3 regions of the Rhizobium sp. GW821-FHT14E12 genome follow, and region 2 is predicted to be linked to each of the others. Evidence: riboswitches for the same ligand, from Rfam matches in the RefSeq annotation. Region 2 holds a riboswitch; each other region holds the start of a gene.
The links. A riboswitch is a leader RNA that binds a small molecule or an ion and turns the genes downstream of it on or off. The one in region 2 is predicted to bind cobalamin.

Region 1 (9,705 bases), on a different contig from region 2:
ATCAACCCATTAGGAGGCAGCCATGAATATTTCCGCGCAACAATCGAGATCGAAAATCGATCCCGCGCTCCCCGTGAAGGCTGGGGAAAATCCGGCGCAATATTGCGCGCCGCTGAGAATCATCGGCGGCGACGGCGGCGACCCCTTCGACCACAATCTGGTCATGAAGGGTGGTTCGCTGAAGAAAATCGATGCATGGGTCGACGGCTCTGTCGTACGCCAGATCTATCTGCTGTTTTCCGACGGCACGAGCTTTACTCAGGGGACGGCATCCGACGATCCGGATCAGTCCTATAGCTTCGCGGAGGGGGAGACGATCAGCGCGCTAAGCCTGTGGGGCAACGGCCGGGGAACGCGCCTTGGCCGTATTCGCTTCACCACGAGCAGCGGCGGAAGATTTGATTCCGGCGGTTCGACCTCGACGGAATATCGCGTCGATGTCGGTAGCGGCATCTGCGTCGGCGCGCTCGGTCGCAGCGGTTCGGATCTCGACAATCTGGGCTTCTATTTTCTGAAGCCGTTCACGTCGATGGCGTTGAAAGACGTCAAGTATTCCGATCTGAGCGGCCAGCCCTGCAATCCCGACCGGCTCGCCAGGGAAACCTACTCGAACAACGGAAACGGCGACAAGCAGTATACGTTTTCGGGTTCGGTCTCGGTGACCGACAGCAGCACCTGGACGACGGGACAGACATTCTCGTTCGGAGGAAGTATCGGGCTCACCGCCGGCGTGCCGACCATTGGCGAGGTGGAGACGACCTTCACATGGGAGGTGGGCTTAAGTTCGGAGCAATCCTTCAGCGAATCCTCGACGCATGAGCTGAGCTGGAGCTACTCGGGCACATTGATGCCTGGCACGACGGTCACTCTGCTCGCCGTGACCTATACGGGGAAGGCAGATGTCGGCTTTACCGGGACAATGCACATCGTCTTTACCGATGGCGATAAGCTCGAATACCCCATCAGCGGAACCTATGAAGGGGTGAGCTACACCACCATCGAGATCCAGGATGATTCGGCCGGCCCTGACAACGGATCCTCCGTCAAGCGGCTGGTCCCAGCGCGTTCCTCAAGGCTGTAATGGCATTGAGGAGACCGGCAAGTCCGATCTTATTGGTCACGAAACAGGGCGCAATTCGATGCGCCCTGTTTTGGTTGAATGCCCGGTGGGTTCATCCACCTATCCCGGGGTTTTCGTACCAGGCGATGTCGATATATAGCGGCGGGCGATCATCCAGCATCCGAGCGCCCAGGTGGCGCCGGCGCACCAGCCGCCGAGGACATCGGTCGGGAAATGCACGCCGAGAAAGACCCGGCTTGTGCCGATCAGAAGCGTCAGAAGAATGGCGACCACGATCATGAAGATCCGGGTCGACCTGTAGGCCTGCGTGCGGGAAAGAAGCGCGCCAAGCGTCAGATAGGTCACGGCTGAGACCATCGCATGGCCGCTCGGAAAACTCAGGTCATGAACCTCGACCAGATGCGGAACGATGTCCGGCCTTGGCCTTGCGACGCCCAGCTTCAGGGTGGTGCTCAGCAGCCATCCGCCCAGCACCGAGGCGAGGATGAAGATGGCGATCGAGCGGCGGCGATCGAGAAGCAGGTAGATGGTCACCATAGTCGTCAACAGCGTGAGGACCGTCGTGCCGCCTAGGCTGGTGATATCGCTGAAGGCATGGGTGAGCCACGCAGGCCCCACCGGACGAGAGAGATCGTCGGGCTGGCGAAGCGCCAGCAATATGCTTTCGTCAAATCGCCTCGTCGAACCTTCAAGGACTTCGCCGGTCAATTGCACAAATAGAAAGAGTCCGCCGGAGAAAGCCGCGAACATGACGAGCACCAGGGGTTCGAAGCGGTTCAGCCACCCAAGTATCCCCGGCTTGCGGGGCTGCTGATCGCTCATGCGCGGCCGCCCATCTGAATCGTTGTCATTTCGTCTCCTTTGGATTCCGGTCGAGGTGTACCACCGGCCAAATCCATGCGGCAACGGGAAAAGCGCTGCTCGCGAAACGGTGTGTTTTCGGAAATGACCGGCGGTGTCGGCTCAGAAATTCCAATCCTCGTCCTCGGTCGCTACCGCCTTACCGATGACATAGGACGATCCCGAGCCTGAGAAGAAGTCATGGTTCTCATCGGCATTCGGCGAAAGTGCCGACAGGATAGCCGGATTGACCTTGCAAGCGTCCGGTGGGAACAACGCCTCGTAACCGAGATTCATCAGCGCCTTGTTGGCATTGTAGTGCAGGAATTTCTTGACGTCTTCCGTCAGGCCGACACCGTCATAGAGCGCTTCGGTGTATTTTGCCTCGTTGTCATAGAGCTCGAGCAACAGGTCGAAAGCAAAGTCCTTGATCTCCTGCCGGCGTGCTTCCGGAAGCTGGTCCAGGCCCTTCTGGAACTTGTAGCCGATGTAGTAGCCGTGCACGGCCTCGTCGCGAATGATGAGGCGGATCATGTCGGCGGTATTCGTCAGCTTCGCCCGGCTTGACCAGAACATCGGCAGATAGAAGCCGGAATAGAAAAGAAAGCTTTCGAGAAAGACGCTGGCGACTTTCTTCTTCAGCGGGTCGCCGGAGGCATATTGCTCCATGATCAGCGCCGATTTGCGCTGCAGGAACTCATTCTCCTCCGACCAGCGATAGGCGTCGTCGACATCCGGCGTCAGGCACAGCGTCGAGAAGATCGATGAGTAGGACCGTGCATGCACCGCCTCCATGAACGAGATGTTCGACAGCACCGCTTCTTCATGGGACGTCTCCGCATCCGCCATCAGCGTCACCGAACCGACACCGTTCTGGATCGTGTCGAGCAGCGTCAGGCCGGTGAAGACGCGGATGGTGAGCTGCTGCTCCTCGGGTTTCAGTGTCGCCCAGGAAGGGATGTCGTTCGAGAGCGGCACCTTTTCCGGCAGCCAGAAGTTCCCCGTCAGCCGGTTCCAGACCTCCAGGTCCTTGTCGTCTTCGATACGGTTCCAGTTGATGGCGCGCACCGCTTTGGAACGCTTCGGCGTGTTGGTTTTCACTTGGATATTCATCTTGTTCCCCAGGGTATCAGAGCGCGCAGGACACGCAGCCCTGCACTTCCGTGCCGGACAGCGCCATCTGGCGAAGGCGGATGTAGTAGATGGTCTTGATGCCCTTCTTCCAGGCGTAGATCTGCGCCTTGTTGATGTCGCGGGTCGTCGCGGTATCGCGGAAGAACAAAGTCAACGACAGTCCCTGATCGACGTGCTGGGTGGCCGCCGCATAGGTATCGATGATCTTCTCAGGCCCGATTTCGTAGGCGTCCTGATAGTAGTCGAGATTGTCGTTTGTCATGAAGGCCGCCGGATAATAGACGCGGCCGATCATGCCCTCCTTGCGGATTTCGATCTTTGAGACGATCGGATGGATAGAGGAGGTCGAGTGGTTGATGTAGGAGATGGATCCCGTCGGCGGCACAGCCTGCAAGTTCTGGTTATAGAGGCCCGATGTCATCACGGCCTGCTTCAGCTCCAGCCAGTCTTCCTGCGTCGGAATGTCGATGCCTGCGGTTTCGAACAGTGTTCCAACCCGCTCCGTTGCAGGCTTCCATTCCTGTTCGATGTATTTATCGAAATAGTCGCCAGAGGCGTATTTCGAATTCTCGAACCCCTTGAAGCTGCGCTCCCGCTCCACTGCCAGGCGATTGGAGGCGCGGATGGCGTGATAGGTCACGGTATAGAAATAGATATTGGTGAAATCGACGCCTTCCTCGGAACCGTAGAAAATCCGCTCGCGAGCGAGATAGCCATGCAGGTTCATCTGGCCGAGACCGATCGCATGGCTCTCATCATTGCCCTTTTCGATCGAGGGCACCGACGAGATGTGGCTCATGTCGGAGACCGCCGTCAGCGACCGTATTGCCGTCTCGATTGTCTTGCCAAAGTCGTCCGAATCCATGGCCGCGGCGATATTCAGGGAGCCGAGATTGCAGGAAATATCCTTGCCCATATGCTCATAGGAAAGATCGTCCCTGTAGGTGCTTGCCTCGCTCACCTGAAGGATTTCGGAGCACAGGTTGCTCATGGTGATGCGCCCGGCGATCGGATTGGCGCGGTTCACCGTGTCCTCGAACATGATGTAGGGATAGCCGCTCTCGAACTGGATTTCGGCAATCACCTGGAAGAAATCGCGCGCCTTGATCTTCTTCTTGCGGATACGGTTGTCGGCCACCATCTCGCGGTATTTCTCCGTCACGGAAATTTCCGTGAAGGGCACGCCATAGACGCGCTCGACGTCGTAGGGCGAGAACAGGTACATGTCCTCGTTGTTCTTCGCGAGTTCGAAGGTGATATCAGGGACGACAACGCCGAGCGACAGCGTCTTGATCCTGATCTTCTCGTCGGCATTCTCGCGCTTGGTGTCCAGGAACCGCATGATGTCGGGGTGATGCGCGTTCAGATAGACCGCGCCCGCCCCTTGCCGGGCACCGAGCTGGTTGGCGTAGGAGAAGCTGTCTTCCAGCAACTTCATCACCGGAATGATGCCGGATGACTGGTTTTCGATATGCTTGATCGGCGCGCCGGCCTCGCGGATGTTGGTGAGCGAGAGCGCGACGCCGCCGCCGCGCTTGGAGAGCTGAAGCGCCGAGTTGATCGAGCGTCCGATGGACTCCATATTGTCCTCGACACGCATCAGGAAGCAGGAGACCAGTTCGCCGCGCTGCTTCTTGCCGGCATTGAGGAAGGTCGGGGTCGCCGGCTGGAAGCGGCCAGCAATGATTTCGTCGACCATGTCCTTGGCAACCGATTCATTGCCCTGCGCCAGGGTCAGCGCCACCATGCAGATGCGGTCTTCGTAGCGCTCGAGGTAACGTTTTCCGTCAAAGGTCTTCAGCGTGTAGCTGGTGTAATATTTGAACGCCCCGAGAAATGTCGGGAACCTGAACTTCTTCGCATAGGCGTGATCGAAGAGATCGCGCACGAAGTTGAAGGAATACTGGTCGAGAACCTCGCGCTCGTAATAGCCCTCGGTCACCAGATAATCGAGCTTCTCTCTGAGGTTATGAAAGAAGACGGTGTTCTGGTTGACGTGCTGGAGAAAATACTGCTTCGCCGCCAGCCGGTCCTTGTCGAGCTGGATTTTGCCGCCCTCGTCGTAAAGGTTCAGCATGGCGTTCAGCGCATGATAGTCGAGCTGCGTTTCGGTGGCCTTCACCGGGCGTTCGTGTGTGAGCGTGTCCAAAATCGTTCCAATCCATCTCTGACATTGGCGACGTCCTCTTCCGTGCCGATCAGCTCGAACCTGTAAAGATACGGCACCTGGCATTTGGCGGAGATGATGTCGCCGGCGATCCCGAAGGTCGCTCCGAAGTTGCTGTTGCCCGCGGCGATCACGCCTCGGATGTTCGATCGGTTCTCCGTTTCGTTCAGGAAACGGATCACCTGTTTTGGAACCGCGCCCTTGCCGCTGTCGCCGCTATAGGTCGGCACCACGAGGACGAAGGGCTGGTGGACACGGAAAAGCTCATCCGGACGGGCCGGTATTCGCACGGCGTCCAGGCCGAGCTTGCCGATGAAGCGATGGGTGTTCTCGGACCGGCTGGAGAAATAGACGATCTGCCCCATCGACGGCTGTTCCATCAGGCAAGCGCGCTGATCATGTCGGGCCGGAAGCCCGCCCAGTGCTGCTCGCCCGCGACGACCACCGGGACCTGGCGGTAGCCGAGGCCCTGCACCAGTTCGAAGGCGGCATCATCGATGGAAACATCGATGATCTGATAGTTGATGCCGTGACGGTCGAGTGCCCTTGTGGTTGCGGTGCATTGGACGCAGGCGGGCTTGCTGTAGACGGTGATGCTCATGATTGTCCTCGTATCTTTGAAAGGCGCACGATATCGTTCGGACATCCGCCGATGCCCGTTCGAAGAAAATGAAGATGGGTCAGCACACGCCCGGATTCGGACGTGGACGCGCGGCTACTCGCGCAGGGACTGGCTTGATAAATTCGACATGGACTTCACCCCGAAGTTGACTGATCGCAGGAGTTCGGGGAGGCGTGTACGAGCGGCGTCATTCCGCAGTACATCGCGACCTTCCGGACACCCCGCCCGTGGACGTTTTGTTTGAGGCAGGTCTCCTGGCTCGCGGGTCGTTGCATCGATCCTCGCCTTCCCGAAACATCATGCTTCAGTGGCTTTCGCTGGATAGATGCTCGCCGCTTACAGTTGCGGGGGCAGCTCCGGAATTGCGGCGCCCATAATGGACAGTCGCGCACCGTATTCCCGTCTTAGCCTCCAATCCTTGCGAATCGGAAGAACCTCGAACACTAGATATAGTAGACGAGGTTGGAATTTCGTCAATCGATATGATGACATGCCGTCGCGTTTCGTGGGGATAGAGCAACGCCGCCCTTGGGGAGGCGTTGCTTTCCTTCGTTCCGTTGCCTCTTCCGGTGAGCCAAATTCCCGTGCTTGCCTTCACTGGTCACAACCCTAGTTTTCATATCTGGGGAAATACAGCATTATGGGGCGGTATTTTCGGGGACGATCGCGTTGGGACTGTATGAACGGTTTGTTCGGATAGCGTTCATGTTGAGTGCAATATCACCCATCCATGCCATCGATATCAAAGTGAGGAGCGAAGGATGTTTAGACGTTTTGCACGAGTTTCTTTCATCGCGTTGGCCGGCTTGGCCGCAACGCAATTGATGCCGTCTGTCGCCATGGCGCAGTATTACGGCGACGATGACGGATACAGGCAGCCGCCAAGATGGGACCGCCGGCAGGATCAGGACTGGGATGGTCCGCGCAGGGATCGTGACCGTGGTGACCGTGGTGGTTGCAGCCGGCGCGACCTTATGGATGCCGCCCGCCAGGAAGGTTTCCGACGCATTGATTCGGTCGAAAACAATGGGCGACGCATTGTCGTTCGCGGCTGGAACGACGGTGGCCCCGACCGCATGGTCTTTGCCAATCGACGCGGCTGCCCGGCCCTCAATTGAGGCGCAGGCATTATCCGCCGCGACCAATGTAGCCGGCGGGCCGAAGCATGGCGCCAAGGCATGATTTCGATCGTGCCTTGGACAGGCATTCCAGCTATCCGAGCGCGTCGGCCATCCTGATGAGGTCGGCGACGGATCCCGCTTGCATCTTGCGCATCGCCTGGCCGCGATGAACCTTCACCGTGATTTCGCTCAGGCCGAGTTCGGCGGCGATCTGCTTGTTGAGGCGTCCGCGGGCGACGAGCGCCATCACCTCACGCTCCCGCACCGTCAGCGTCGCAAACCGCTCCCGCAGATCGGTTGTCGCAGCGTCCTGGCGAAGCCGGGCGCGATCTTTTTCCAAAGCTTGCCGAAGGGCGTCGAGAAGATCCTGTTCCCGAAAGGGCTTGAGCAGAAACTCCGTAGCCCCGGCCTTCATCGCCCTCACGGACATAGGCACGTCGCCGTGGCCGGTCAGGAATATGATGGGCAAGGGATTGCCGGTCCTTGCCAACTCGTCCTGGAAATCAAGGCCGCTTGCATCCGGCATCCTGACGTCAAGGACAAGGCAGGACGGACCATCGGATCGCTGGTGGCCGAGGAAATCCCGTGGCGATGGGAAGCTGCTGACGTCATAGCCGACCGAGCGCAGGAGGCTGTCCAGTCCGTTCCGGACGGATGGATCGTCGTCGATGACGTAGATGGTCGGTTTCTGCTCCGGCATGGTCATCCTCTCACTCCAGTATCCCACGGCAGGATGAAGCCGAACACCGCGCCATGCGGGAAGTTGGGCGCCGTATAGACCGTGCCGCCATGCGCCTCGACGATCGACCGGCTGATCGCCAACCCCATCCCCATTCCTGTCGTCTTGGTCGTGAAGAAGGCTTCGAACATCTTGTCGGAAGTGGCTGGCGGCACGCCCATGCCGGTGTCGCGCACGCTGACCGTTATCTTCTTGTCGTCAGCTGCGGCGCTGACCAGCAGTTCGCGTTTCTCCGCATCGACGCCCGCCATCGCTTCGATGGCATTGATGACGAAGTTTAGGATCACCTGCTGCAGCTGGACTCGATCGCCCGTTACGGATGGTAGATCGTTGGCAAGTTCGGTGCGCAGCAGGATATGGTTTTCGCGAATCTCGCCACGGACGAGCGCCAACGCCTCGGTGATCGTCTCGGCCATGTCGATGCTGTCGCGCGATGGCGCTGTTCGCGCAACCAGGCTGCGGACGCGGCCGATCACCTCGCCGGCGCGGCCCGCATCCTTGACTATCCTGTCGAGCGCGCGCCGTGCTTCCTCCTGGTTGGAGGGTGCCGCCGACAGCCAGCGTAGCGCGGCGTTGCCATTGGCCACGATCGCGGTGATCGGCTGGCTCACCTCATGGGCGATGGAGGTGCTGAGTTCGCCCATCGTCATGATACGCGACATCCGCGCGAGTTCGGATTGCGCCTGCCTTGCCCTTGCCTCGGTCGCCTCGATCCGGATCGCCAGATAGGTGGTCGCGGCGATCGCAAGCAGGCTTATGGCCCCGTTCACCATGCCGGATTGGGAATTTCCATGCCGTGTCAGACAATAGCTGACTATGGTGAGGACAGCACAGGCGATCCCCACGACCATGACGGCCCCGGGCCGGCCGGAGCGCACGGAGATGAGGATCACCGAGACATAGAGCACCGCAAAGGCGATCTCCAGATTGGTTACCGTGTCGGCAACGAAGATCAGGGCGGCGAGCAGCGTAATGCCCAGCCACATCAAGGGCGCCTCGACCAGATATCGCAGGACCTCGCGCCTCATATCGCCTTACCCTTCCCACCCGAATCCGCCGCTGCACATGCGACGGCAGGGTGCACGATCGGAAAGCCATGAGCAATGCCGACCATTGCGGTGGGCCAATGGTCGGCCATGATCAGGCGTGGTTCTCAGCTCGGGTTTTCAAGCGTGAACAGGTCTGCATTCTCGTCATAGGCGAAATATTCGGCATAACGAGCCCAGTTCGTCACGGCTTTCAGCGTGGTATCGGCATAATCCTCCGACATGTAATCCTCGAGCTCGTCGCGAAAACGCCGGGCCGGCGCGCGATGGGTCGGCCGCTCGTCGAGGACGCGGCGGATATGGGCGGCGAGCGGCACATAGGTGGCGAGATGCTGTTCGAACAGGCGCTTGCGTTCGTCGACGTCGCTGTCGAAGAAGCGCAGGCCCGGGGCCGTCAGCCGGATATCGCCGCCTTCCAGATCGGCAAAGCGCAGCAGTTGCAGTGTTTCCGCGACCGGGAAGAGATCGTCGATGCCGAGATGGAGATGGGCTGCAAGCGGCGGCAGGTCGGCCTGTCCCCGGTAGGGTTCGGCCGCGACCGTCTCGATCAGGCCGGACATCAGGTTGGTCGATACCCGCGGCAGGGCCATGGCGATGCCGGTGCCCGGGAACAGCCCGTCGCGCGCCGTGGTGCCGGTCTTCGCGGTCATCCGTGCATAGATGTCCTCGACCAGCATCCGGAAGGTGGGGTCGAGACGGTTGCGCGGCTGCGGCAGGTCGACGCGAATTTCGGCGATGACGCGGCCGGGGTTTGATCCGAAGATCAGGATGCGGTCGCACATCAGTACGGCCTCTTCGATATTATGCGTCACCATCAAAATGGATTCGATCGGCATCCGGCCTTCGCACCACAGATCGAGCAGATCGGTGCGCAGTGTCTCCGCCGTCAGCACGTCGAGCGCCGAAAAGGGCTCGTCCATCAAAAGGACTTTCGGGCGCACGACAAGGGCGCGGG
Region 2 (9,705 bases):
AAGCCGAGATCGAGGTTCGGCATGAAGCGGGCGAGATATTCCAGCTCCGAGCGGAAGATGATGTCGGCGGGGCTGCGCGAGCAATTGATGAAGGTGATGTCGGACAGCGGCGCGGTATCGGACATGTAGCGCGTCATCGCCATCATCGGCGTGACGCCGGAGCCGGCGGAAACGAAGAGATATTTCTCGCCGGGATGACGGACATGGCTGAAATCGCCAAGCGGACCGAAAGCCTTGACACGCATGCCGGGCTTCAGGTTCTCGAACATCCAGCGCGTGCCGATGCTGTCCTTCTGCGCCTTGACGGTAATGGCGATCGAGAGCGGGCGCGACGGGGTCGAGGACAGCGTATAGGTACGCATGACCGGCTCCGCAGCCGCTGGCAGCTCCAGGGTGACGAACTGGCCCGGCAGATAGCGGAACCAGTTATCCTTGTCGGAGCGGAAGGTGAAAGTCATCACATCGGGTGCTTCCGGCGTTGCCGAAAGGCATTCGAGCAGATGCTGCCTGTCGCTCCAGGGCTTCATCTGGTCCAGGTGCTGATGGCGGAGGGAGACGGTCATGTTCATAACTCAGGCAACCGCCGACAGCTTGGCTTGATCGCCCTGCAGCCGGTTGATCATGAAATTCGCGTACCATTCGACGAACTGCATCACGCCGCCTTCATCTTCCGGCGAATAGGGTCCGGGCTGGTAGGCGGGCGAGCGGATGCCGAAGGCATTTTCCTCGACGATCCGGCGGTCCTGATCGTTGGTCTCGGTCCAGACGTGGGTGAGTTCGTCGATGTTATAGTCGACCCCTTCGACCGCGTCCTTGTTGACGAGCCACTTGGTCGTGACCTGCGTTTGTTCGGGGCCGAGCGGCAGCACACGGAAGGTGATCGCATGGTCGGCAAGCACATGGTTCCATGTCGTCGGATAGTGGAAGAGCAGCAAGGTGCCTATATGGCTTTCCAGCACGTCGTTGGAGAGCGGCCGCTGCACGGCGCGCGCGCCCGACATGGTGTAGCTCTCGGCATCCTGGATGAGCGGCATGCGTGCGGCGCGGAACTGGCCGGACGGCGACATGCGGAATTCGCTTGGAAGGTCTGCCGCCTCGCACTTCGCCCAGTGCGCCGAAATCACCGGATCGTCCTTGGCGCCCTGCACGCCGGTCGCGCTCGGCGCTTCCGGATAGGTGCGGCAGAGTTCGGGATGGTTGGCCGCGCAATGATAGCATTCGCGATTGTTTTCCCAGACGAGCTTCCAGTTGCCCTTCTCGATGATCGTGCTTTCGAAGGCGACCTTGGTCTCGCCGAGGCGGTGGCGGACGAGATAGGGCTCGACCATGGCGCGGAACGGCGCGAAGTCCGGCGCCTGATCCGCAAGGCAGATGAAGATATAGCCGCCAACGCTTTCGCAATGGACCGGCTTCAGCGAGAACTCGCTCTTGTCGAAATCCTCCGGCATATGGCGGGCAAAGAGCAGGCTCCCGTTCAGTTCGTAGGTCCACTGATGATAGGGGCAGACCAGCTTTGCCGAAGAACCGCGCTCGGACGTGCAGACGCGCGAGCCGCGATGGCGACAGCTATTGTGGAAGGCGCGGATGACCTGATCGCGACCACGAACGATGACGACGGGATAGTCGCCGATCTGGACGGTGAAATAATTGCCGGCGCGCGGTACTTCGCAATCATGGCCGATGAACAGCCAGTCGCGATAATAGATCATTTCCATATCGAGCTTGAAATAATCCTGATCGGTATAAAAGGGCTGCTCCAGGCTGAAGCCCTCACGGCGGTTCTTCAATTGCCGCAAAACGTTGCTGCTGATGTCCATTTGCCTATCCTTGCGCGGTAGCGATCAGCAGGCAGAGGACATGCACGATCGGCCGCGAACGACCGCAACGCAATGTCCCGACCGCCCGCCGCGGTCAGTAAATCAGTCTCCCCAAGGCTGGTTTCCGGGCTCTGGAGCGGTCCCCTTAGAGGACCCCATGGCACCTTCCCAGGCTATCTCTGCCCAGTGGCTTCATTCGCCATGCCTTACTCCACCACCGTTGCGGGGGCAGCGCCGGATTTCGACCGGCTTCCCAATTCTCCGCCCCCCTAGCGGGCGGCACCTTGAGATTGATACCATCATAATCCGCGCCCTTCTCGCCGCTCTGCTGCAATGCGACATCCGCTTCGAAATTGACGACAGACCAAAGAAGAGTTTCACGGAGACGGCGGAATCAAAATATCGGAAGACAATTCAAATCCTTATGCGTCCACGAGCAGCATCGTTTTCTACTCGGACAGCACAGCAACGGTGACGCTTTGTCTTAATTGCGACAAAGCCGTTTGCGAGCACACCTCAAACTGGGCGTTGCCCAGCCGAAAGCGCCTGTAGCGCCGCCATTGCACGCGCGGCATCGGCCGCCGGCACGAAGATATGATCATGGTAATAACCGGCAACGACATTGGCGCTGATCCCCTCGTTTCCGAGCGCCGTCGCAAAGGCAGCCGTGAGACCCACGGCCTCCAGCGAGGAGTGGATTTCGAGGGTGATCATCCGCATCACCGACTCGGCCGGGAGCCCCGCTTGTCGAGCCGCCTCGACCGGCAAGATCAGCGTCACACCCTCCCTTTCCTGAAACAGTCCAACCGGATTCATATGGATGTAATCCGCCAGCGACGAGGCGGGCACGCTGCAATAGACGAGCTCACCCTCGACGAGATCAGGCTTCATGCCGGCAAGCAGCTGCTTGAGGTCGGTAATGCCAGGCATGGTTCTTTCCCTCTTCAACAATCCGCCGACAAAGGCACGCGCTTCAGCCCGGCTCAAGCTAGGCAATCTATCATGTGGTATTCAGACCTCCATGGCGAGCCGGCATGGCAAAGCTCAGATATTTCGATGCCAAGAAACCCGCCGACCCGGAGCCGACGCTGCCGGCACCCGGATATACGGAATTCCTGCGCACCGGCCGCATCAACCGCGACAAGACGCATTGGCTCGCCGAGGAGCGACGTTACCTCACCTTCGAGGAAGTGGCCGAACGCACGGCGAACAAGCTCAGGAGTGCGGGCGAAACGACCCATGGCCGGCTCAACAGCTTTCACCAGTCGATCCGCTTTCCCAAACTGATCTTCCATCACACGCTCAGGGATACGCCGCATCTCGGCTATTGCCACGTCACGGCGGCGCGGACGCAATTCGCGCAGTACGAAGAGGTGAGCTGGGCCTTCTACATCGCCAATTTCTTCGCCCGCCTCGGCCAGAATGACAATTTCTTCGAAGACATCAGCCTGAAATATTCGCGGATGTATTTCGCCGTCGCCATAAGGCCGGATGAGGACGTTTCAAAGAAGAAGCTGACGATCAATCGCGACGTGCGCGGCAACGGCGTGCTCTTCCACACCCATGATCCCCAGATCGCCGTCCGCAATGTGCTGCTGCTCGGCGCGCGCAACGAACAGCTCCGCGACATCATTCGCCAGCTTTGATCATTGATCCCCAAACTTGAAAAGCATAAGAACGGCCTGAACGGCAATCGGTCAGGCCATGGCGCGACATATAGATATTCTCCAGCATCCAGAGGCGGCAATAGCGGCGGCAACGGCAACTCTCGCCGAAGGTCTGCCAATCGGGCTGCCGACCGAGACGGTTTACGGGCTTGCCGCCGACGCCACCAACCCCGCCGCCATCACCCGCATCTACGAGACCAAGGGCCGGCCGCGCTTCAATCCGCTGATTTGCCATATGAGCGACCTCGCCATGGCCGAGCGCTATGCGATCTTCGATCCCATCTCGCGTAAGCTGGCGGAAGCCTTCTGGCCCGGTCCGCTGACGCTGGTATTGCCGCTGCGTCCGGAGAGCGACATTCATCCGCTGGCGACTGCCGGGCTCGATACGGTCGGCATCCGGATACCCCAAGGCTTTGCCGGCGAGCTAATCCGCGCTTTCGGACGGCCGCTTGCCGCTCCCAGCGCCAATACCTCCGGCAAGATCAGCGCCACCAGCGCCGATCATGTCCATGACGATCTCGGCGAGCGGATCTCGCTGATCCTCGATGCCGGAGCTTCGGTCGTCGGTGTCGAGTCGACCATCGTCAAGGTCGAGGACGGCGAGATGCGCCTGCTCAGGCCCGGTGGGCTGGCGGCCGACGAGATCGAGCGGATCGCGGGTCAATTGTTGAAACGCAAGAATGGCGCGTCGGCGGCCATCGAAGCGCCGGGGATGCTGGCCTCGCATTATGCGCCGGGTGCCGCGGTGCGACTCGACGCCACCGCCGTTTCCTCAGGCGAAGCGCTGATCCGCTTCGGCAGGCCCGATATTGCCGGCATCGAGACGGCAGCGGTCGTGCTCGACCTCAGCCCGTCCGGCGATCTTGCCGAGGCCGCCGCCAATCTTTTCGACTTCATGAAGCGCGCCGATGCCAGCGGCGCTGCGACCATCGCTTTTTCCAACATTCCGGACGAGGGCCTCGGCGAGGCCATCAACGACAGGCTGCAACGCGCGGCCGCGCCGAGAGAGTAAATCCGACCACACGCCATTCGGTAAAGGACACGCCATGAGCAGCGCCGCCCCCTCCTCCGCCCTTCTCGATCGCTTCGCCGCCATCGTCGGCGAAAAGCATGCGTTGCGGGAGGCAGTGGATCTCGCCCCGCATCTGGTCGAAAACCGCGGGCTCTATCATGGCGCATCGCCGATGCTGCTCAAGCCCGGCTCTGTGGAAGAAGTCTCAGCGATCCTGAAGCTTGCCAGCGAGACGAGCACGGCGATCGTGCCGCAGACCGGCAATACCGGCCTTGTCGGCGGCCAGACGCCACGCGAGGGCGGCTCCGACATCCTCCTGTCGCTGGAGCGCATGAACCGCATCCGCGATGTCGATCCGGTCGGCAATACGATGGTCGTCGATGGCGGCTGCATCCTCGCCGACGTGCATAAGGCGGCGGCGGAGCATAGCCGCATGTTTCCGCTGACGCTCGGCTCGGAAGGCTCGTGCCGCATTGCCGGCAACCTTTCCACCAATGCCGGCGGCACTGCCGTTCTCGCCTATGGCAATATGCGCCAGCTCTGCCTCGGCCTCGAAGTGGTGCTGCCGACCGGCGAAATCTGGAACGGGCTGCGCCGCCTGAAGAAGGACAATACCGGCTACGACCTGCGCGATCTCTTCATCGGCGCCGAAGGCACGCTCGGCGTCATCACCGGCGCGGTTCTGAAGCTTTTCCCGCAGCCGCTTGGTCATCAAGTGGCCTTTGCCGGCATCCAGTCGGTCGACGATGCGCTGACCCTGTTCAAGAACGCATCCGGCCTCTGCGGCACAGCGCTGACCGGCTTCGAACTGATGCCGCGCATCGGCGTTGAATTCACCGTGCGCAACATTCCCGGCGTTCGCGATCCGCTGGAAACGGTGCATCCCTGGTACGTGCTGATCGACGTCTCCACCTCGGATTCGGCCGAGACCGCCGAGCGGATGATGACGACACTGCTGGAAGAGGGTTATGAGGCAGGCCTGATCCAGGACGCGACCATCGGCAGCTCCGAGGCGCAGCAGAAGGCGCTGTGGCACATGCGCGAGAGCATGTCGGATGCGCAGAAGCCCGAGGGCGGCTCGATCAAGCACGATGTTTCCGTGCCGGTCGCGCGGATCCCACCATTCATGGCCGAGGCAGAGACGGCTGTGATGGCGGCCCTGCCCGGTGCCCGCATCTGCGCCTTCGGCCATATGGGCGACGGCAATATCCACTACAACATCTCCCAGCCCGTCGGCGCCGACAAGGAAGACTTCATCGGCCGCTGGCACGACATGAACAAGATCGTGCACGGCTTGGTGCTGAAGCATGGCGGCTCGATTTCCGCCGAGCACGGCATCGGCCAATTGAAGCGCGACGAACTGGCGTCGATCCGCTCGGATATCGAGATGGACCTGATGCGGCGGATAAAGACGGCGTTTGACCCGGCGGGGGTTATGAATCCGGGGAAGGTTTTGCGGGTGTAAGAAGCAAGCTCGGGGCCGACCCTCGTCCTTCGAGGCTACGCCCGATGGGCTTTGCACCTCAGGATGAGGGCGGACGGGCTGCAGGATCAGGCATATGGACTGCGGAAGCGGTAAGAAGAACGACGCTATTCCGACTGGGCAGGAAGATCAGCCCTCATCCTGAGGTGCCCTTCGAGGCGTGAGCCGAGATGGGCCTCGAAGGACGAGGGCGGGTGGAGACCAACGGCTGTTCCGACGAACGACAGCCATCGCTCAATTCATAGCAACACGCTCAATCAAAATCCTCATTGCTCGGCTGCGCTGCCTGCCCGCCACCATTCCGGTTGCCCGAAATGATCTCGCGCTTGCCGACATGGTTTGCCGGGCCGACGAGGCCGTCCTTTTCCATGCGTTCGACGAGCGAGGCGGCGCGGTTGTAGCCGATGCCGAGGCGGCGCTGGATGTAGGAGGTGGAGCACTTCTTGTCGCGCATGACGACCTTGATCGCCTGTTCGTAGAGATCGTCGCCGTCTTCGGAGGCAATCGCGCCCTTGTCGAAAACTGCGGTGTCCTCTTCGTCTTCTTCCTCGTCCTCGTCGGCGGTGACGGTGTCGAGATATTCCGGACGGCCCTGCGTCTTCAGATGCGCCACGACCTTTTCGACCTCTTCATCCGAGACGAAGGGACCGTGGACGCGGGAGATGCGGCCGCCACCGGCCATGTGCAGCATGTCGCCCTGGCCGAGGAGCTGTTCGGCGCCCTGCTCGCCGAGGATAGTGCGGCTGTCGATCTTCGACGTCACCTGGAAGGAGATGCGCGTCGGGAAGTTTGCCTTGATCGTGCCGGTGATAACGTCGACGGACGGACGCTGCGTCGCCATGATCAAGTGGATGCCAGCGGCGCGGGCCATCTGCGCCAGACGCTGGATCGCTCCTTCGATTTCCTTGCCGGCGACCATCATCAGGTCGGCCATCTCGTCGACGATGACGACGATGTAAGGCATCGGCGTCAAGTCCATTTCCTGGCTCTCCTCGATCGGAGCACCAGTGCCCTTGTCGAAGCCGGTCTGGACCAGGACGTGGATCGTCTCGCCCTTTTCGCGGGCCAGAGCGACGCGGCTATTGTAGCCGTCGATGTTGCGGACGCCGAGGCGGGACATCTTGCGATAACGGTCCTCCATCTCGCGCACCGCCCATTTCAGCGCCATGACGGCCTTCTTGGGATCGGTGACGACGGGGGTCAGCAGATGCGGGATGCCGTCATAGACGGAAAGTTCGAGCATCTTCGGATCGACCATGATCAGGCGGCACTGTTCCGGCGTCATCCGGTAGAGCAGCGACAGGATCATCGTGTTGATGGCGACGGATTTGCCCGATCCGGTGGTACCGGCAACCAGCAGATGCGGCATCTTGGCGAGTTCGGCGATGACGGGCTCACCGCCGATCGTCTTGCCGAGGCCGAGCGCCAGCTTGTAGCCGCTCTTCTCGAAATCCGCGGATTCGATCATCTCGCGGAAATAGACGGTCTCGCGAATGACGTTCGGCAGTTCGATGCCGATGACGTTGCGGCCGGGGACGACGGCGACGCGGGCCGACAGTGCCGACATCGAGCGGGCGATATCGTCGGCGAGATTGATGACGCGCGAGGATTTGACGCCAGGGGCCGGTTCGAATTCGTAAAGCGTGACCACCGGGCCTGGGCGGACATGAATGATCTCGCCCTTGACGCCGAAGTCCTCGAGCACGCTTTCCAGCAGACCGGCATTCTGTTCCAGCGTTTCCTGCGTCATGATCACGCCGGGTCGGGCGACGGGCTCCTGCAGCAGCTCGCGCGGCGGCAATTCATATTCGCCCTCGCCGCTACGCGCGATCGGCCGCCATTCCGGCGGGGTCATGGCGTTCGGCCTGCGCGGCGTGATCTGCGACGGCGGCGGATCGATCAGGCGCTGCTTGGCGGCCTCGACGGCGGGAATGATGGGCGCTGCTTCGACAACGGGGGCCACCACCGGCGGCACGGATGCCTTGACCGGCATCGGAGCGACGACCATGACCGGAGCCGGCTTGGCTGGGGCGGCCTTCGGCGCCGCAACAACCTCGGCCTCATTGGCAAAGACAGCCGTGACGAAAGCGGGAGGCACAAAGCCAGCCGGCTCGATCATTTCCGGCTTCACGGCAACGGGAGCGACCACTTCGATCGCTGCCGGCACGACAGGCGTCAGCGCCATGGCCTCCAACGCAGCAAGCTCATCCATGACGAACGTATTGACCGGGGTCGGCTGGGATTCGACAGGAGCAACGGCTGCGACAACCGGCACGACCAGGGCCTCCTGCGGCGTGGCAACGACCGGCGACGGGCGACGGCACTCGACGACGCGGAATTTCGCGACGATCGATTCGACCTCGGCCTGGATCTCGGGAACGAGCACCGGCTGGGCCAGCGTACCCTTGATGGCGGACACGAATTCTCCTTCGAAGGGCATGGCGTCCCAGAAGGCAAAATCGGAGAGATGGGCGAGCCGCGACTCAACGATAGGCGCGGCAACGAATTCTGCAATGTTCGGCAATAACGGCGAAGCATCCAGCGCGGTCGCGGGAGCCTTATAAAATGCGGTAGCGATGACAGTCATCTCCAATGCGTCCGGCGCAGTCGCCGGAGAGTTCTGAATTACGGCGGGCTGGTAGGTTTCGGCCGCAAACGGCACGCCCTCCCATGGCGGCAGATCGAATTCGACCGACGGCTCCGCCGGGCGAGCGATAACCGGAGCCGGTGATTCGACCACCGGCGGCTCCATGACCCGCATCGCGGCATGCTGCGCGGCCGGCGGCACGAGGACAGGCACGGCCTCCGACGGCGCGCGCCGGCTGACGATCTCGTTCTCCCGCGTGCGGGTGAAACGGACGTTCGGCCCCATCAGAAAGGCATTCTGCCAGCCGGGCGAGGCAAGCTCCTCAGCCGAGATGCCCTGCGGCGTGACGGGCATGATCGGGCCGCTGGCCGCCACGGTGTTCGCCTGCAGAGCCTCCACGACCGGCTTCGGCGCGGCGGCGATTCGCAGACGTGCCTCTTCGGCAATCCGCCGCTCTTCGGCGCGGCGACGCTCTTCGGCCTGACGCTTGGCTTCGCGGACGGTGCGGATTTTTTCTTCCAGGAATGCGCGGCGAGCAGCGATCTGCTCGGCACGGCGGGCTTCTTCCGCGACCTGTTCCGGGTCAAGCTCGCCGTCAGGCTGGGAGCCATTTGCAGCATTCGAAATGTTCGTTCGGGAAAGACGCATGAGACCTGCAACCCAGTCATTGATATTGCCGATGGCTTCTCCAATCGAATAGGGCAAAGACGGTTAATAAGTTCCTTCTGATCGTCGTAGAATGCACTTATTCCGCATCCCCGGCGCAAGGGAGCGACCCATAGCGGCACGGCGGCAACAGGCGCACAGACGACCGCCGCGCGGCGCGGAAAAGCGGCCGGTGTGGGTCGTGATCCCTAGGGAAATTGATTACTTGGACGAAGAAAGCTGCGCGATCGACAACAGTGTATCGCCGCTGATGCCGACGCTTGAAGAGCTGGATGCCTGGAGGATCGAGAGTGCGGGCGATGTCGACGAGGTGGTGTTGTTGGCCAGGTCGTACATCGCCGAGAATCGCTGCAGGAGCTTGTTGACCTTGGTCGGATCCTGCAGATCGCTGACGTCGACGAATTTGGCAAGCAGCTTGGCCTGGGTGTCGACATCCATCGAGGACATCGAGCTCGGCAGGCTGTAGGTCGTGG
Region 3 (9,705 bases), on a different contig from region 2:
GCGGCGTGAACCTCACCATGCTGGCCGATCTCAAGGAGCGCCTCAAGGCCTTCAACCGGGAGCGGGGCGCCACCTTCGTGGTGATCGAGCACAACATGGAATTCGTCATGTCGCTCTGCACCCGTATCATCGTTCTGGCCAACGGCAAGATCATTGCCGAGGGCGATCCCGAAACCGTCCGCAATGACCCAGCGGTCATCGAAGCGTATCTCGGAGGTTGAACCATGCTGGAACTGAAGGATGTCTACGGCGGTTACGGCAAAATGACGATCCTGAACGGCACGTCGTTCAAGATCGAGAAGGGGACCATCACGACGGTGATCGGCCCGAACGGGGCCGGCAAATCGACGGTGTTCAAGGCGATCTTCGGCCTGCTGAAGATCCGCTCCGGCAAGGTGATACTGGATGGCGGCGATGTCACCGGCAGTCTGCCGGCCACGATGTTGCAAAGGGGCGTGACCTATGTCCCCCAGGGGCGTAACCTGTTTCCGATGCTGTCGGTGCGCCACAATCTCGAAATCGGAGGGATCTCATCGTCCGACCAGGCGAAGATCAACCGCCGCATCGAAGAGGTGATGGAACAATTCCCGATCCTGAAGGAAAAGCAGAAGGATCAGGCCATCACCCTGTCGGGCGGCCAGCAGAAGCAGCTGGAGATCGCCCGCGCCCTGTTGCTCGATCCGAAGCTCATCCTCATCGACGAGCCGTCGATCGGGCTGTCGCCGCAGATGGTGAGCGAGACCTTCAGGACGCTGATCAGGCTGCGCGACGAGGGCGTCACCATCCTGATGGTCGAGCAGAATGCGAAGGCCGCACTTGCCATGTCGGATTATGGTCTCGTGCTGGAGCAGGGTCGAACGAGAATGCATGACAAGGCCGACAAGCTGCTTTCCGACCCACGCGTGGGACAGCTTTTCCTTGGCGCCCATCTAGAGGAGGCCTGAATGTCCGCGCTCCCCTCGATAACCGGCAACACCTGCTTCGTTCCTCTGATCGGACATCCGGTGCGGCAGGTAAAGTCGCCGGTTCCGATGAACGAATGGTTTGCCGCGCATCATGTCGATGCGGTCATGGTGCCGGTCGATATCGAGCCGGAGCGCGTGCGAGCCTTTATCGAGAGCCTGCGCGGCACCGGCAATTGCGCTGGGCTGTCCGTGACCATGCCGCATAAGCTGGTCGCGTTTTCCGCAGTGGACGAGTTGACCCCGCGTGCCCGAAAGGCCGGGGCGGTCAATACCATCCGGCGCAATGGCGATGGGAGCTTAAGCGGGGATATGCTCGATGGGGTGGCCATGGTACGCGCTCTGGAGCAGAACGGCATGGCTCTCGGTGGCAAGGCCGTTCTGGTCGTCGGTGCCGGTGGCGCGGGCTCGGCGATCATCCATGCACTGGCGGAAGCCGGCGCGGCCGCCATCGTCATTATCGAGAGGGATCCGGCCAAGAGCCTAAGTGTCGTCAACCGGATACGGGCAGATCATCCGGCGATTGCCGTGTTCGATCATCTTCCGGAAGGCCTCAAGGTGGATGTCGCCATCAATGCGTCGCCGACCGGCATGTCGGCGACCGATCTTCATCCGTTCCCACTCGATTCCCTTCCCGATTTGCAGATGGTCGCGGAAGCGGTGACCAAGCCTGAGGTGACCGATTGGCTGCGAGCGGCCGAGGCGCGCGGCATCCGCATACAGCCCGGCGCGCAAATGACGCTCGCGCAGCTCGAAGCACAGATATCATTCTGGGGACTTAACCCCGACAAGGAGGTTTGACCACAATGAAGACGTCGATTGCGACTGTATCGATCAGTGGGGAATTGCCGGAAAAGCTTGAGGCGATTGCGCGGGCTGGCTTCGACGGGGTGGAAATCTTCGAGAATGATTTCCTGGCTTTCGACGGCAGTCCGGCCGATGTCGGGCGGATGGTGCGCGACCACGGGCTGGAGATCACGCTCTTCCAGCCCTTCCGTGATTTCGAGGGCATGCAGGAGCCGCTTCGGTCTCGGACCTTCGACCGGGCGGAGCGCAAGTTCGATGTCATGCAGGAACTCGGCACCGATCTCGTGCTGGTCTGCTCCAATGTCTCGCCGGCTTCGCTCGGCGGCATCGACCGGGCGGCGGCCGATTTCCATGAACTCGGCGAGCGCGCCGCGAAGCGCGGCTTGAAGGTCGGCTACGAGGCGCTGGCCTGGGGCCGGCACATCAACGACCATCGTGACGCGTGGGAAATTGTGCGTCGGGCCGACCATCCCAATATCGGCCTGATCCTCGACAGCTTTCACACGCTGTCGCGCAAGATCGACATCAATTCGATCCGCTCCATTCCAAAGGACAAGATCTTCATCGTCCAGCTGGCGGACGCGCCGCTCATCGACATGGACCTGCTCTACTGGAGCCGGCATTTCCGCAATATGCCGGGCGAGGGCGATCTGCCCGTGACGGCCTTTGCGACGGCTGTCGCCGAGACCGGCTATGATGGCTATTTCTCGCTGGAAATCTTCAACGACCAGTTCCGCGGTGGCTCGTCGCGCTCAATCGCTGCCGACGGATATCGCTCGCTGATCTATCTCGGTGACCAGGTGCGGCGCAATCCCAATGCCAGCGGTCTGAGCGTCCCGGCTATGCCCGAGCGCGTACCGGTAAAAGGTGTGGGCTTCGTGGAATTTTCCACCGACGAGGACGATGCGGGCGATCTCACCGGCCTCCTGCATACGCTCGGCTTCCGCAAGGTCGCGGTGCACAGGACGAAGACGGTCAGTCTTTTTCAGCAGGGCGATATCCGCATTCTCGTCAATACCGACAGAGCGGGATTTGCCAATTCCTCCTTTGCCGTGCACGGCACTTCGGCCTATGCGATGGCGCTTGTCGTAGACGATGCCCAGGCTGCGCTTGCCCGCGCCGTTGCTCTCGGCGCTGAGCCCTTCGGCCAGCCGGTTGCCCCGGGTGAAGTGGAGATGCCAGCGATCCGCGGCGTCGGCGGCGGATTGATCTATCTCATCGACGACAAGGGCGATCTCGGCCATTTCGCAGAAATCGATTTCCTGGCCGTCGAGGACGATGTGGAGGTCGTGCCGGCCCACCTCCGGCATGTCGACCACATCGCCCAGACGGTCGCCTATGATGAAATGCTGACCTGGCTTCTCTTCTACAGCTCGATCTTCGAAACCCACAAGACGCCGATGGTCGACATCATCGATCCGGCCGGCGTGGTGCGTAGCCAGGTGGTGGAAAATGACGCCGGCACGCTGCGGATCACGCTGAACGGCGCGGAGAACCGCCGGACGCTCGCCGGTCACTTCATCGCGGAAAAGTTCGGCTCCGGTGTGCAGCACCTCGCCTTCCAGACCGACGACATTTTCAAGACAGCGGAAGCACTGAGGAAGAACGGTTTCCAGCCCTTGCCCATCTCACCGAACTATTACGGTGATGTCGAAGCGCGCTTCGGTCTCGATCCGGAACTGACCGAGCGGCTGAAGGCAGAGAACATTCTCTACGACCGCGACGAGCACGGCGAATTCTTCCAGCTCTATAGCGGCACCTTCGGTGAGGGCTTCTTCTTCGAGATCGTTCAGCGCGGTGGTTACCGGGGATATGGCGCCCCGAATGCCATCTTCCGCATCGCCGCACTCAAGAAGCATCTCCGGCCGGAAGGCCTGCCAAGAGAATGAATGTGACCCGTAGCCGGATTATCGTTTCCGTGCGGAGCCGTCGGCCGGCCGTCACGCATGGCACTGCTTGATGGTGCCGGTATCGGCTAATAATTCCCAGCGTTTCACAGATTGGATCATGTGAACTGGACAGGCGCCAGAAAGTTTGATAGCGAGTGTAATGTTATTACATTACCGAATTGGTTTACCATGACACTGAGATCGACGATGGTCGCGAGGGGTATTTTCAAGTGGGCGTCTTCGCAGCTTGACGCAACCGTCGTGCTTGGCATAACTGGACGCGACGGTTCCCCGACGATGACTCCGAGGGGATTAATAGGGAACACGGTGAGGACGACCCAAAAGGGACTGAGACCGTGGCTGCCCCCGCAACTGTAAGCGGATTGCCGTCCATCCTCGTGGCGCCGAAAGGTGCCGTGCCACTGCGTCGATCGGATGCGGGAAGGCAGATGGACGACTGATATCCGTGAGCCAGGAGACCTGCCGTCGAAGATCTATCCAATGTCACGGGCGGGGATGCCCGAAACAGGAGCAGGACATGACTATCCTTCACGCTTCGCAGCGCCTTGGTGCGCTGCCTTCCCCGAATTTTGACGATCATTCGACCGCTCGGACTGCCTGTTGGGCATTCTGACCTTCACCACCGCCCTTTTCGGGCGGCGTTCACATCACTTCGGGGAATTATGATGAAGACCATTTTCAAGCGGCCATTGCGCGCCGGTTTATTTGCCATGTCGTTGATCGTCGCCGGCTTGCCGGGGCAGGCGGGAGCGGCTGAAACCAGCTACCCTCTCACGCTCCAGAATTGCGGCCGGCAGATCACCATCCAGAAGGCGCCGTCGCGCACGGTTTCTATCGGCCAAAGCACGACGGAAATCCTCTATCGCCTCGGTGTTGCCGACAAGGTGGTCGGCACAGCACTCTGGGTTGGGCCGGTGCTCAAGGGCTATGAGGATGTCAACGCCAAGATCGAGCGCCTTGCCGACAACGATCCGAGCTTCGAAAGCGTCGTCGGAAAGAAGCCGGATATCGTCACTGTTCAGTTCCAGTGGCAGGTCGGGCCGGAAGGCGTGGTCGCCAAGCCGGAGCAGTTCGAAGAGCTGGGCATCCCGGTCTATACCTCGCCGTCGGATTGCGTCGGCAAGGAGAACTCCGCCTCCAGTGACGGCGTTCGCCATCAGGTCTTCACCATGGGTCTCGTCTATCAGGAGATCCGCGATCTCGCGAAGATCTACAATGTGCAGGACAAGGGCGAGGAAGTGGTCGATGATCTGAAGCAGCGCGAAGCGGCAGCCCGTGCCAAGGTTGCTTCCGCACAGGGCAAGCTTTCCGCCGTCTTCTGGTTTTCCAGCGCCAAGGATGCCGATCCCTATGTGGCGGGCCGCAACGGCGCGCCGGGCTACATCATGTCGGCGCTCGGCATCAAGAATGTCATCGAGACCGATGATGAGTGGCCGACCGTCGGCTGGGAGACCATTGCCAAGGCCAATCCAAGCATGATCGTGGCGGCTGCCATGGAGCGGCGCCGTTATCCGCTGGATAGCGCGGAGGCTAAGCGGAAATTCCTGGAAAAGGATCCTGTCGCAAGCCTGATGCCCGCCGTCAAAAGTGGTCATATCTTCGAGATGGATGCGCAGGCGATGAACCCGACCATTCGTACCATCGAAGGCATAGAGGCGCTTGCTGACGCCATCGCTGCGGCCGGCCTGACACAGTGAGTCGCGCTCTTTCATCGATCGGGCGAACGGGTACAATCGCCTTGGCGCTCGCCATTCTTGTTGCCGCGCTCTGGCTGGGCGCGGCGATCGGCGAGACCTCGATCCCGTTTGAGACCGTCGCCAAGACCGTGGCCAATCGGCTTTGGGGCGCCGGTTATCCGCTCGAACCGATCGATGAGGGTATCGTCTGGAGCTATCGGCTGAGCCGCGCGGTCGTTGGAGCCTCTTGCGGGGCGGCACTGGCCCTGTCCGGCGTCGTGCTGCAATCGCTGTTGCGCAATCCGCTGGCCGATCCCTACATTCTCGGAATTTCCGCCGGCGCCTCCACCGGCGCCGTCGGTGTCGCGATCCTCGGGCTGGGCGCGGGCGTCCTGACGATGCCGATGGGCGCTTTCCTCGGTGCGCTCGTCGCCTTCGCCCTCGTTGCCTTGCTGGCCGTCAGGGCCGGGCGTGGGACGGCCGCGATCATTTTGGCGGGGGTCGTGGGCTCGCAGCTCTTCAATGCGCTCACCTCCTTCATCGTCACCAAGGCGGCGACGGCCGAACAGGCGCGCGGCATCATGTTTTGGCTGCTCGGCAATCTCTCCGGCGTGCGCTGGCCGGATGCTTGGCTGGCAATTCCCGCCGCACTACTGGGGCTCATCATCTGCCTCTGGCATGCCCGGTCGCTCGATGCCTTCACCTTCGGCTTAGAATCGGCGGCCTCGCTCGGCATTTCGGTGCGTCGCACCTATCTCGTGCTCGTCGGCACATCCGCCATGATGACCGCCGTCATGGTGTCGATCGTCGGCTCCATCGGCTTTGTCGGACTGGTCATCCCGCACGCGGCGCGGATGCTGGTGGGTGTTCGCCATGGCGTGCTTCTGCCGGCAGCGGCCCTGATCGGTGCCATCTTCATGATTGCGGCCGACATCCTGTCGCGCACCCTGATACACGGCCAGGTCCTGCCGATCGGGGTGATCACCGCTCTTGTCGGAGCGCCCGCCTTCGCCTTGATCTTGAGCCAGAAGAGAGCACGCGCATGAACCTGTCGGCACGGAATGTTTCGTGGAATGCCGGCGGGCAAGCCATTGTGCAGGATATATCGCTGGATGTCCGTGCTGGCGAGTTTCTCGGCATCATCGGGCCGAACGGCTCAGGCAAGACGAGCCTGATGATGATGCTGTCCGGCATCCGCAAGCCGAAGACCGGGGAGATCCTCGTGGATGGCACGCCGATCCACTCTCTCGGGCGGCGCGAACTCTCCCGGCGTCTGGCCCTGGTGGAGCAACAGGCAGATACCGGCGAGCGGATCACCGCCAGACAGGCCGTTGAACTCGGCCGCACGCCCTATCTCGGTGCGTTATCGCCCTGGTCGGCGACGGATGACGCGATCGTCGAAGCTGCCCTTGCCAATGTCGACATGCTCCATCTTTCCGGCCGGCTGTGGCACACGCTTTCGGGCGGAGAGCGCCAGCGATTGCACATTGGCCGCGCGCTCGCACAGCAGCCAAAGATCCTGCTCCTCGATGAGCCGACGAACCATCTCGACATCGGCCACCAGATCGGCTTGCTGGATCTTGTGCGCCGGCAGGACCTGACCGTGGTCGCAGCCTTGCATGATCTCAATCACGCCGCCATGTTCTGCGATCGCCTCGCCGTCATGAACAATGGAAGACTGGTGGCGCTCGGTACGCCGTGTGAGGTGTTAACGGCGAAATGCATCCGCGATGTGTTTGGCGTGGATGTCGAGGTGGAGCACGATAATGACGGCGGCTGCTTGATCCGCTACCGGGCGACGGCGGCTCCGCGCCGGTCATTACGCGTCATCGATGACATCCAGCCCGAGGGCGCCAAGGCCAGGGCGTCGTAAACATGCAGGGCCATAATCATCATCTGAAAGAAGATATCCGTGAATACTGGTCGGAACGATCCAAGACTTTCGACCTCGCCTTCGGTCACCGAATTCCTCCTGGGCCAGAACTGAATGCTTGGGCCGCGGCAGTTGAACGCGGTCTTGGCCGCGCGCCGCTGAAGGTACTCGAGCTTGCCTGTGGTACAGGAGAGGTGACCAACGTGTTGCTGTCTCTTGGTCATCAAGTGACGGCGCTCGATTTCTCCGAGGCGATGCTCGCGGTTGCACGCCGTAAACATGCCAAGCGGGAAGGTGTGCACTTTATCCTCGCCGATGCGGAACGGACGATGGAGCCTGATGCCGGTTATGACGCCGTCGTTTGCCGCCATCTCGTCTGGACGCTGACGGAACCGGATCAGGCATTCGCGGACTGGTACCGGGTTCTGAAGCCGGGCGGAAAGCTTCTGATCTTTGACGGCGATTGGGCGAAGCCCACGCTTGTCGGACGGTTCGCCTCTTTCGCCATCGGCCTGATCGACCGCGTGGCCGGGATCGATCCACACTATGACGGCGCGATGAGCGACCGGCATCAGAGCATCATGGGGCGGCTGCCGTTTGGCGCCGGGCTCACCGTGGAAAGGCTTGCGCCGCTGATTGAAGCCGCAGGCTTCGAGGGCATAGAGATCGGTTCCCATCTACCGATCGCCGCTGCCCAGCGACGGACCACCAATCTGAGAAATCGGCTGCGGACGCTGCTTTATCGGCGTTTCGTCCTCTGCTGCACGCGGCCCCGTGAGGTGCCCAGTGTGCAAAACAGCGATGGGGTGCTCGCCGGCTAAGCTCGTTGATAGAGTGCCTCAGTCATAGATGGCCGACAACGCAATCGAGCTTGCAACCTCCTCGCAGCGGTCGGAGAGCGTCGCGGTCGCAACGCGCAGATGATTGCTCGACAGGTTGGAGAATTTCGCGCCGGGATGAACGGCGATACCGCGCGCCGCGAGTGTCACCATCGCAAACTGTTCGGAGGAAACGGGAATCCAGGCACAAAGGCCGTGGCCCTGTTCAGCTGCGACGCCCCTGTCGCGCAGGGCGTCGATGAGGTTGTCGCGCCGGGTCTGATAGATGGCGCGTGCACGATGCAGGGTATCCTGTGTTGCCTCATCGCGTAGCAGCCAGGCGGTTGCAGCTTGCAGAATGCGGCTCGTCCAGCCGGCGCTGAAGCTTCGATAGGACTGGATCTGCTCGACGATTGCCCGCGAGCTCGACAGCACGGCAAGGCGCAGGTCCGGGCCGTGCGTCTTCGAAAACGAGAAGATGTGGATCACCCGATCGGGAAAACGGTGCCCGAGCGAATGGCGCGGTGCGGCGGAGATGTCGCCCATGCCATCATCCTCGACAATCAGCGTATCGGTATCGCGTAGGATGTTTTCCAGAGCTTGCATGCGCTGCCGGCTGACGGTCTGACCGGTGACCGAATGCAGGCGCGGCTGGAAGATGAACGCCACCGGCCGATGTTCCATCGCCGCCTGCAGCGACAAAGGCAGCGGACCTTCGGAATCGCACTGTACGGGGATGACGCGCGCGCCGCGATCTTCGAAAATATCCAGAAGGCGCATGCCTGTCGGGTCTTCGATCGCGACCGTTTCTCCCGGCGCGATCAAGGCATGCGCCAGTGTATAGACGGCATTATAGCCGCCATTCGTTGCAAGAAACGCCTCCGGCTCGTAAGGCCATGTCTTGCGCATCGCCGCCTCCAGCTCCGGCAGGATGCGATTGCGTTCATAGCTGTTGAGATTTTCCGCCGAGGCGCCGTAAGCCATCGCTTCGGCAAGCTTTGGAAGAAGGCTCACATCCGGTACGGCGGCGGTGAGGTCGAGGACATCCTCACTGTAACGCCCGTTGCTTGCCAATCGAGCCGGTTTGGCGACGAAGCGATCGCCGCTGACCCAGGTGCCGTTGCGACCCCGCCCGCTGATGATCTTCTGGCGTCTGAGTTCACTCCAGGCTTCCGAGATGGTGGCGGGGCTGATGCCGAGCGCGAAGGCAAGATCGCGAATAGGGGGCAGCTTCGTGCCGACCGGCAGGGCGCCAGCCCGGATCAATGCACTGGTTCCAATAGCGATTCCCCGAATGGTCTTGTCGCTCAATTTTTCGGCAAACCAGCCGGCATTTTTGACTTCGCTCATTTCTGCGCCATTTTTAATGTTCAATAACGTAATAACATTTGATCGGCTCTATTTGAACATTTATTCACTTCGAAAACAAGATTTCAGCGAGTGAATGTCCATGCCTCTGACTCTCCGCCTTGCCCTTCGTGACTGGGACTACATGACGCCGCTCGTCCTCGGCGACGTCTCCTCTCCAAAGCTTGACATCAAGGTGGACAGGATCGGCACCCTAGTTTCGCACGTCGGAAAGAGCGAGGCGTATGATGCGGCGGAAATGTCGTTCAGCCGCTATACGCAGCTTCGCATCGATGGCGACGAAAGCGTCGT

Region 1: linked by a shared signal. The riboswitch ahead of nrdH (glutaredoxin-like protein NrdH) and the one ahead of AC1RO0_RS30735 (aromatic ring-hydroxylating oxygenase subunit alpha) in region 2 are both predicted to bind cobalamin.
Region 3: linked by a shared signal. The riboswitch ahead of AC1RO0_RS09255 (ABC transporter substrate-binding protein) and the one ahead of AC1RO0_RS30735 (aromatic ring-hydroxylating oxygenase subunit alpha) in region 2 are both predicted to bind cobalamin.

The regions. Positions count from the first base shown of each region.
Region 1 is NZ_JBXAPH010000010.1:106,197-115,901, forward strand. Features, by position in the region: gene AC1RO0_RS27225 (jacalin-like lectin) at 23-1,081, shown strand; gene AC1RO0_RS27230 (phosphatase PAP2 family protein) at 1,181-1,903, opposite strand; gene nrdF (class 1b ribonucleoside-diphosphate reductase subunit beta) at 2,045-3,034, opposite strand; gene nrdE (class 1b ribonucleoside-diphosphate reductase subunit alpha) at 3,051-5,204, opposite strand; gene nrdI (class Ib ribonucleoside-diphosphate reductase assembly flavoprotein NrdI) at 5,174-5,587, opposite strand; gene nrdH (glutaredoxin-like protein NrdH) at 5,602-5,823, opposite strand; cobalamin riboswitch at 6,072-6,298, opposite strand; gene AC1RO0_RS27255 (hypothetical protein) at 6,606-6,962, shown strand; gene AC1RO0_RS27260 (response regulator transcription factor) at 7,057-7,665, opposite strand; gene AC1RO0_RS27265 (sensor histidine kinase) at 7,668-8,732, opposite strand; gene AC1RO0_RS27270 (ABC transporter ATP-binding protein) at 8,858-9,705, opposite strand, start outside.
Region 2 is NZ_JBXAPH010000019.1:18,122-27,826, reverse strand. Features, by position in the region: gene AC1RO0_RS30740 (FAD-binding oxidoreductase) at 1-569, opposite strand, end outside; gene AC1RO0_RS30735 (aromatic ring-hydroxylating oxygenase subunit alpha) at 573-1,817, opposite strand; cobalamin riboswitch at 1,916-2,119, opposite strand; gene AC1RO0_RS30730 (ACT domain-containing protein) at 2,334-2,747, opposite strand; gene AC1RO0_RS30725 (DUF6656 family protein) at 2,852-3,463, shown strand; gene AC1RO0_RS30720 (L-threonylcarbamoyladenylate synthase) at 3,522-4,496, shown strand; gene AC1RO0_RS30715 (FAD-binding oxidoreductase) at 4,531-5,961, shown strand; gene AC1RO0_RS30710 (DNA translocase FtsK) at 6,233-9,214, opposite strand; gene AC1RO0_RS30705 (DUF1217 domain-containing protein) at 9,434-9,705, opposite strand, start outside.
Region 3 is NZ_JBXAPH010000002.1:226,777-236,481, forward strand. Features, by position in the region: gene AC1RO0_RS09235 (ABC transporter ATP-binding protein) at 1-221, shown strand, start outside; gene AC1RO0_RS09240 (ABC transporter ATP-binding protein) at 225-944, shown strand; gene AC1RO0_RS09245 (shikimate dehydrogenase family protein) at 945-1,763, shown strand; gene AC1RO0_RS09250 (bifunctional sugar phosphate isomerase/epimerase/4-hydroxyphenylpyruvate dioxygenase family protein) at 1,769-3,658, shown strand; cobalamin riboswitch at 3,927-4,160, shown strand; gene AC1RO0_RS09255 (ABC transporter substrate-binding protein) at 4,345-5,376, shown strand; gene AC1RO0_RS09260 (FecCD family ABC transporter permease) at 5,373-6,401, shown strand; gene AC1RO0_RS09265 (ABC transporter ATP-binding protein) at 6,398-7,228, shown strand; gene AC1RO0_RS09270 (class I SAM-dependent methyltransferase) at 7,231-8,049, shown strand; gene AC1RO0_RS09275 (aminotransferase-like domain-containing protein) at 8,068-9,396, opposite strand; gene AC1RO0_RS09280 (substrate-binding domain-containing protein) at 9,497-9,705, shown strand, end outside.